4 regions of the Desulfovibrio biadhensis genome follow, and region 4 is predicted to be linked to each of the others. Evidence: predicted binding sites of a transcription regulator. Region 4 holds the regulator's gene; each other region holds the start of a gene.
What was found. The regulator sigma-54, encoded in region 4, starts transcription at its own class of promoters, with help from an activator protein. The targets are predictions, from matches to a motif close to CTGGCACGGNNNNTGCTT.
Positions count from the first base shown of each region.

Region 1: the regulator sigma-54 is predicted to act here: its motif matches at 1,192-1,209, upstream of nifH (nitrogenase iron protein).
Region 2: the regulator sigma-54 is predicted to act here: its motif matches at 790-807, upstream of hpsG ((2S)-3-sulfopropanediol dehydratase).
Region 3: the regulator sigma-54 is predicted to act here: its motif matches at 958-975, upstream of ACZ5EH_RS05060 (Spy/CpxP family protein refolding chaperone).

Region 1 covers NZ_AP042477.1:2,097,679-2,099,881, forward strand. Annotated here, with positions in the region: gene ACZ5EH_RS09160 (P-II family nitrogen regulator) at 1-253, opposite strand, end outside; gene nifH (nitrogenase iron protein) at 299-1,129, opposite strand; gene ACZ5EH_RS09170 (LeuA family protein) at 1,559-2,203, shown strand, end outside.
Region 2 covers NZ_AP042477.1:796,950-799,152, reverse strand. Annotated here, with positions in the region: gene ACZ5EH_RS03590 (TRAP transporter large permease) at 1-510, shown strand, start outside; gene hpsG ((2S)-3-sulfopropanediol dehydratase) at 864-2,203, shown strand, end outside.
Region 3 covers NZ_AP042477.1:1,148,841-1,151,043, forward strand. Annotated here, with positions in the region: gene ACZ5EH_RS05055 (ATP-binding protein) at 1-780, opposite strand, end outside; gene ACZ5EH_RS05060 (Spy/CpxP family protein refolding chaperone) at 1,052-1,552, shown strand; gene ACZ5EH_RS05065 (hypothetical protein) at 1,686-1,898, opposite strand; gene ACZ5EH_RS05070 (ABC transporter permease) at 2,052-2,203, opposite strand, start outside.
Region 4 covers NZ_AP042477.1:4,379,584-4,381,786, reverse strand. Annotated here, with positions in the region: gene lptB (LPS export ABC transporter ATP-binding protein) at 1-25, shown strand, start outside; gene rpoN (RNA polymerase factor sigma-54) at 319-1,740, shown strand; gene hpf (ribosome hibernation-promoting factor, HPF/YfiA family) at 1,789-2,203, shown strand, end outside.

The sequences.
Region 1 (2,203 bases), 2.3 Mb from region 4:
TGCCTTTGGAACCGGTGCGTGCTGCGCGCATGATGGTTTCGACAACAAAGTCTTTGTCATCGGCGCGTACAACGCACATGATTTGGGTTTTGGGGATTTCGTCGTAGGTTACTTCACCGATCTTGATGCCGCGCTGTTTGCCGCGACCTGCAACGGAAAACTTGGTCGCTGCAGGAAAGCCTGCGTCCAGAAGCGCTGCCAGAACGTCGTCGACTTTCTCGGGGCGTACGATTGCTCGAACCATGATCATCATTGCGGTATCTCCGTATTCTTTTTAAGCGTGATTAAAGGGTCGGGCCTATGCAGCTTCGAGCAGACCGTATTCCATGAGCAGCTTTTCAAGGTCTTCGATCTCCAGAGGCGTGGGGATCACGAACATTTCATTTTTGTCGATGGCTTCAGCCAGGTTGCGGTAGTGCTGTGCCTGGGGGTGATCAGGGGCGTAGTCGATGACCGTCTTACGGTTGATCTCGGCCTGCTGCACCATGTTGTCGCGGGGCAGGAAGTAGATCATCTGGGTGCCCAGGCGCTTGGCGAGCTCTTCGATCATCTCTTTTTCGTTGTCGACGTTACGGCTGTTGCAGATGAGGCCGCCCAGGCGAACGGTACCGGACTGGGCGTACTTCATGATGCCCTTACAGATGTTGTTTGCAGCGTACATGGCCATCATCTCGCCGGAGCAGACGATGTAGATCTCGTCGGCCTTGCCGTCGCGGATGGGCATTGCGAAGCCGCCACACACAACGTCGCCAAGAACGTCGTAGAAGGCGTAGTCCAGGCCTTCGCTCTCTTCGTAAGCGCCGAGGGATTCGAGCATGTTGATGGAAGTGATGATGCCGCGGCCGGCGCAACCAACTCCAGGTTCGGGGCCACCGGACTCAACACACCAGGTGCCGCCAAAACCTTTTTTGCGGATATCTTCGAGATCGACGTCTTCACCTTCGTCACGAAGGGTGTCCAGAACGGACTTCTGGGCCAGGCCGCCCAGCAGCAGACGCGTGGAGTCTGCCTTGGGGTCACAGCCTACAACCATGATTTGTCTGCCCATTTCGGTAAGGCCGGCAACGGTGTTTTGTGTTGTTGTGGATTTGCCTATGCCGCCTTTGCCGTAAATAGCTACCTTTCTCATTGTCTCCTCCATGCGGTTTGATTGTCGTTTCGTTTGGCAATGCGTGCGGATGAAAGCCACAAAGGCAAGGCGCGTGCCACAAATGCGTACCATGCGTATTTTAATTTATAACATACTGTTTTGATGAAGTTTCATGAAATGGATACAAAAAAGTCACGTTTTCTGAAATAGGCGTGAGAGTGGGTTAGCTACAAAACCAAAGTGTACTGTGCTACAAAAATGTAGCGTTTTTTGTAGTCTGCTCCACAACACATGCAAGAAGGTGTGGGCGCGCGCCTCCAGGTATGTCGCACCCTTTGGGGCCTGTGCGTCTGCAGCGCCTTGTCTGGCACCATTCTTGCCTCTTAGGCATGACCGCATTCCCCTTGTGCACGGAGCTGCATTGGCGCTTTGGGAATGAAATGAGACCAGCAGAGAAGGAGACGGACCATGCCTCAAGGAATTATCGACAGCACCCTGCGTGAGGGGGAACAGTGTTACGGCGTGTATTTCACCCCGGAAGAGAAAGAAGAGCTCATTGTCAGGCTGGGCCGACTGGGCGTGGATGAAATAGAGATCGGCGTACAGGGGCAGGAAGACCTGAATGACCTGCTGCAGCTTGCGTCCAGGGTTGCGCCCAATGTTGCGTGCAGCGTCTGGTGCCGCTCAAGGGATGAAGATGTGGTGGCTGCTGCGCAGCATGGCTGCAGGATCAACATGGGGTTGCCCGTGTCCGAGGATCATGCCCGGCAACGGCTGGGGTTGGAATTGGGGGACATTCCGGTTCTTGCTACAAAAATGGTGACCCTCGCAAAACAGAGTGGCGCGCCGTATGTTTCCTTGGGCCTGGAGGACGTTTCCCGCGCGGCTCCTGAAACAATCCTGGAAGTGGCTGCCGCCGCTCTGGATGCTGGGGCGGCGCGCATAAGACTTTCGGACAGTGTGGGCCTTCTGGACCCGGGACGCATGGCCCTGCTTGTGGAACTGTGTGTCGAATCACTGGGCGACCGCCCGGGCTGGAGCCTGGGCGTCCATTGTCACAACGATTTCGGTATGGCCATGGGCAATGCATCCACTGCTTTGGCCACCGGCGCA
Region 2 (2,203 bases), 1.6 Mb from region 4:
TTCAACATAAAAGACCTCAAAACCGCGATGTACAACAGTGTGAAGCTGTCGGCCATGATTCTGATCATGATCGCGGCCTCCAACTTCTACGGTTCGGTCTTTTCCAGGCTTGGCGGCGCATCATGGCTTTCGAACCTGCTGATCAACATGGATCTGCCTCCCATGTTCATGATCGCTCTGATCATGGCGTTCGTCTTCCTGCTCGGCTGGGCAATGGAGTGGGTGCCCATCGTATTGATCATTCTGCCGATCATGTTGCCCACGGTTAACGCCCTGGGTATCGATCTGCTCTGGTTCGCCATTGTCTACGCTGTTACCTTGCAGACATCCTGGCTTTCCCCGCCGGTTGCCCTCTCATGCTACTTCATCAAGGGGTGCATACCAAGTTGGCAACTCTCGGACATCTATAAGGGGATGGTCCAGTATATCGGCTGTCAGGTCGTTGGTATCGCCCTGATCATGGCTTTCCCGGCCCTGGTTACCTGGTTGCCGAGCCTGATCAATCCTTAGTTTGAATGATGCAAAGGGCGGAGGGAAAACCCTCCGCCCTTGTTGCAAGGTCGCAACGCAGTTGTTCTTTGATTCGTAAATTGTAACAAAAAAAGTTGTGAATTTTAAGCAAGTTGCAAATTGGCATTGTAGAACTGCAACATGGTGCATTTTAAATAATTCAGGTGTGCGACATTCGTTGTAACTCAGTTGTAACTGACAAGTTGGCGCAAATAAGAGTAGTCTAAATATTTTAGCTGTTTAAGAGAAATAACGAGAGAATTGGGCAAAAGCCATTAACTGGCATCGATCTTGCTCATGTAAAAACATCAAAGGGAATCGTTATTTCATTCTTACTTTAAGGAGTACTTATCATGGATTGTTGCTTGTCTCCTCAAGAGCGGCTTTTGAAGGACCAGATGGAAGGACGTGAAAACCAGTTTCGTAACTCTCCCGCACACGCCCGTGCGTTCAAGATTCTGGATCGTGTGCAGAATCTGACTCCGAAAGTTGATATCGAGCGTGGTAAATACTTTACCGAGTCCATGCGCCAGACCGAAGGGCAGCCGCTTGTGCTTCGCTGGGCCAAGGCTATGTACAATGTTGCAGAAAAGATCACTGTTTATATAGATGACGATCAGCTGCTTGTCGGTCGCGCCGGCGCCCAGGGCCGTTACGGCATCCTGTATCCCGAGCTTGATGGCGACTTCCTCGACCTCGCTGTGAAGGAACTCGACAAGCGCGAAGTTTCTCCTTTTATCATCGAGCCTGAAGACGGCAAGGTGATGATCGAAGAGATCGCTCCTTACTGGAAGGGTAAGACCTACCACGAAGACCTGGCTGTTGCTCTGCCTGAAGAGACTTTGAAGCTGACGTATGATCCCAACGACACGATGTTCTCTCGCTTCATCGTCAACGAGACCTCTTCCTTCCGCTCCTCGCTGCAGTGGGTTCTGGACTTCGAAAAGGTCATCAAGCGCGGTTTCAAGGGCTTGAAGACTGAAGCTGAAGAAAAGCTGCGCAGCCTCGATCCCTTCAGCCCCAAGGACAATTGCGAAAAGCGTCCTTTCCTGGAAGCCGTTATCATCGTATGCGACGCAGTCACCCTGTGGGCCAACAGGCATGCTGCCCTGGCGCAACAGATGGCTGCTGCTGAAAGCGATCCCCAACGTAAGAAAGAACTGGAGCAAATCGCTGAGATTTGCGCCTGGGTTCCTGAGAATCCTGCACGTAACTTCCGCGAAGCCATGCAGTCCCAGTGGTTCACGCAGATGTTCTCCCGCATTGAGCAGAAGACCGGTACCATCATCTCCAACGGCCGTATGGACCAGTACCTGTACCCCTTCTACAAGGCTGACGTCGAAGCCGGTGTCCTGACTGAAGACGAAGCCACCGAGCTCTTCGAGCTGATGTGGGTTGGCATGGCTCAGTTCATCGACCTGTACCTCTCCCCCACTGGCGGCGCTTTCAACGAAGGCTACGCCCACTGGGAAGCTGTTACCGTCGGTGGTCAGACCCCGGACGGCCGCGACGCCACCAACGAGCTGACCTACCTGCTGCTGCGCTCCAAGCGTGAGTTCCCGCTGCACTACCCCGACCTGGCTGCGCGTATTCACTCCCGTGCGCCTGAGCGTTACCTCTGGGAAATCGCGGAAACCATCAAGGAAGGCTCCGGCTTCCCCAAACTGATCAACGACGAAGAAGTCATCCCCCT
Region 3 (2,203 bases), 2.0 Mb from region 4:
GCCCCCCAACCCCAAGGCCAGAAGCGTTGCCGCCAATATGACGGTTGTGCGCACGTCCTGGGCGCGGGCTTCCTCAAATGGCTTAACATCCATGCCCACCAGCAAGACCGCCGGGTGCGGCACCTCGTCCGACTGCTGCGGCTCGCCCATCATCGTACAGAAACGCTGCCAGTTACGCCGCATCCGATCAGACCGGTCGCCTGGTATGCCGCGACCATGTCGCCCCATGCCGTGCCCTTCGCCATGTTCTTCTATACGTTCTCCATTATGTTCAAAGCGAGAGCGCAAATCCGAACGCCCCCTAGGCGGAACAAGGGGTGTAAACAATTTGTACACCCAAAATGTGCGCGTGCCGTCTGCAGCCGTGGTCACCTTCCATTTAAGATTTTCGTCTGCCTGCAACCCGGAAAAAGCGCCCTCTGCCATGAAATCCTGACCTATTGAGCCAGTATCGCTGCTGGCCCGCACCACGCCGTCCATATTGGTCAGGGTTATGCTTTCAATGCCCGGCAACATGGCGAATTGTTCCGTAAGTACCTGTATACGCGTCTCTGGATCTGTGCGCGCCATCATGCCGACCCTGGCGCCCGCCTCAAAAGACCTGATAAGCATCGCGCCCTTTTCCGTAAGTACTGTAGAGACAAACGCCCGTTCCCTGTTCACGTTATAAAAGGACATGGCCAGGACGATAACGGCCAAAATGGCTGCCACGCCTACAACCACAAAGGGGGAGGCATACACGTCCAGGCGATTATTGGAGGGAGATTTTCGAAACACCATATTCTTGTCCCCAGATAGTTACATGGGAGCGTGTTAACTTTTTATACGCTCGCGTTGTTCAGTGTATAATTTCTTTACATATCGGACAAGGAACCCGCATGATAATTTCCGACTTCTTTCCTTGCGCTTCAAGCTCAACAGCTTGAAATAAAATACTTTTATGCGATTATTTTCATTCTGGCACGGCCCTTGCCTTTACCTTGGCAAATGCAAGGAAAACACCAGACTTCCACATTGGTAAAAAAACACCCTTGCAACAAGGAGAGAAGCCATGAAAAAGTATATCGGAATCGCCATGCTGGCCCTGGTCGTTGCACTCGTGTCCTCCCAAGCATTTGCTTACCGCGGTGGCTGCCCTGGCGGCGGTCCTGGCAATGGTCCCGGCGCTGTGCAGCAGGAATGGACAGCTGACCAAAAAGCAGAATTTGACAAGTTTTTTGACGCCACCAAGCCCCTGCGTGAAAAGCTCTTTGCAGACCGTGTAGAATTGCGCGCCATCATGCGCTCCGACAATCCTGACGCCAAGGCGGCCCGTGCTCTGGCCGAGAGCATGAACGAGACTCGCAATCAGATTATTGCCAAGGCTGAAGAACTGGGCGTGAACGAATTCGCCGGTCCTGGCTCCTGCCTGGGCGGCCGTGGTGGACGCGGTTTCGGTCCTGGCCATGGTGGCTACGGCCAAAAGGGCTACGGCCCCGGCAATTGCCCCGCCTACAATACAGATGACAATGGTCCCCGTGGTTCTCGCGGCAGCCGTTGCGGACGCTGGTAATCCCTGATTAAACCAGAAAGAAAGGGGAGGCGCATACCTCCCCTTTCTCACTTGCCAAGCATACTTACCCATTTTTGAATTTTACAACGTGCTGCTGCAACGCAACACAAACAACGAGGAGGCACACATGACTTCACGCATCATCAACATCGTCCTCCTGTTGCTGCTCGTCATGTTTTTGCTGGGGGCCTGTGGCCGTGGCTTTGGCGGATACGCCCCTTTCAGTGGAATGTGGCATTCCTCCGGCCACGGAGGTCACGGCGGTTACGGTGGCCATGGCGGCTACCACGGTGGTCAGGGTGGCTACGGCCAACAGGGAAACACCTCCGGCTGGCAACCAAGACACTATACCTACTAAACAGCCAGCGCTAAGACGCGTCAGCAACAGCTTCACGCAAAACAGTCACTAACGACGGTGCACAACCGCCGATAATCATATCCGGGAAGGAGCCATCCTTCCCGGTTTTGCTTTTTATTGCGGGGGCGAAACAGAAGACGGCTACACCACAAGGCGTCGCCGCATGGCCCACAGAGCCAGCCAGCCAAAAACCAACGTAAAAATGATGAGATACCCCACATTGAGCCAGGCACTCGATTCCATGAATCCCAGAGAGGCCCAGCGAGTCAACTCCACCAGATGGTAAAGCGGAA
Region 4 (2,203 bases):
CCTGGGCGAAGGCTTCAGTCTCTGATGCCGAATATTGTTGCTCCACCATCTGGAACGGTGTTTCTTTTCTAATCAGCTTATATTTTTAATCTTTTTGTATCTGTTCCGCTTCGGGGAACATGTGATGCGTGTTGCAAGCATGGGCCGGATATGGCACATAAGTTGTTACACCAAATCGCATGTACTGGGCGAAACAGGGATTTGACTTTGAGGCCCGTTCGTTGCATGAAGCCGCCTTCAGCGCAAAACCGTTGGGGGGCGGAATAGGGCGGTTTTTGTTGGTTTAACCCTTATACTCGCCGAAAACGGCATTTGCCTATGGCTCTCGAACTCAGACAACAGCTCAAGCTCACACAGCAACTCGTCATGACGCCCCAGTTGCAGCAGGCGATCAAGCTGCTGCAACTTTCCCGTCTCGAATTGTTGGACACAGTGCAACAAGAGCTGATGGAAAACCCTTTCCTCGAAGAACATTACGAGGACGAGGGGAGAGAGAAGGCCGTTTCGGAAGAGATTCGTCCAGATGCGCCGTCGTCCAGCCAGGAAGAAATCATCCGCAATGCCGACTGGGAAGACTACCTTGGAGAATTTTCAAGTAGCTCCCGTCAAATGCAAATGCGTGAGTCGGAATCTCCTGAAGATCAGCTTTCCCTTGAAGGACGCTACGCAGTAAGACCCTCCCTTGACGGTCATCTCGAGTGGCAATTACGGCTTTCTGATCTGAGTGAAAAAGAGAAAGAAATCGGCGAAGTTGTCATCGGGAACCTGGACACAAACGGGTATCTTCAGGCCTCTGCGGAAGATATTGCGGCAATGTCGAACGCCGATCCCGAAGTTGTGGAAAAAGTCATCCTTGAGATGCAAACTTTTGATCCTGTAGGTGTTGCCGCACGCACCCCTCAGGAATGCCTTTTGGTACAACTCCATTCCTTCGGTATGGATGATGATCCCGTTCTTGTGGAGTTGGTTAAAGAACATCTCGAAGATCTGGAAAAAAAGCGCTACAAACCTCTGTGCCGTAAGTTTAAAATCAGCATGGAGGACATAAAAAATTATCTGGAACAGTTGCAACAGCTCAATCCCATGCCAGGGGCGAGCTTTGGCACTGGTGAACCGTTTTACGTAAGCCCGGATGTGTACGTATATAGATTTGGCGACGATTTCCATATCCTTCTCAATGAAGACGGACTGCCAAAGCTCCAGCTTAATTCTTATTATATGGACAACTTGCAAGGTCCTTCCAAAGACAAGGACTACATGCAGGAAAAAATGCGTTCCGCCATGTGGCTGATGAAAAGCCTTTATCAGCGCCAGCGGACGCTTTATAAAGTAACAGAGAGCATAGTAAAGTATCAGCGTGAGTTCTTTGAACAAGGCGTCACCCGGCTCAAGCCTCTGATACTTAAAGATGTTGCCGAGGACATTGGCATGCACGAATCCACGGTGAGCCGGATCACGACAAGCAAGTACGTGGCTACTCCCCATGGTATTTTCGAGCTCAAGTTTTTCTTTAACAGTGGACTGGGGATGGATGATGGCAGCCAGGTGGGTTCTGAAAGTGTCAAGGCCACCATCAAGCAGCTCATAGGGGAAGAAAACCCCAAAAAACCTTTGAGCGACGAACGCATTGCCGAAATCCTCAAAGACAAGCTGCAGGTCAACATTGCCCGCCGTACCGTTGCAAAATACCGAACCGCTTTGAATATCGAGTCGTCTTCCAAGCGCAAGGAAGCCTTTTAAGTCCGCCATCCACAGGTAGCGAGATTATGAGACCAAGGAGGATATAGTATGAACATCAACTTTTTCTTCAAACAATTCGAACCGTCTGAGCATCTTAAGAAGTATGCTCGCAGACGTTTTGAGAAAATACTGAAATTTTTGAGCAACCAGGAGCAGATCACTGAAGTGAACGTGACTATGCTCGTTGACAAATTTCGGCACAAAGCAGAGGTCGTCATCACCTCCGGGCAGTTGCACATTACTGCCAACGAGGAATCCGAAGACATGTATTCCACCATTGACCTGGTTCTGGACAAGGTTGAAGCGCAACTGCGCAAAGTCCGGGAAAAGAGCAAGGATCATCGTCGGGGCAAAGGTGGCGGAAAAACTCCCCAGCCTGTCCGGATGGAATATATTTCCTTTTCCGAAGGCGAAGGGGGGCAACGTGAACGGACTATCGTCTCCCGCGACGACTACGAGCCCA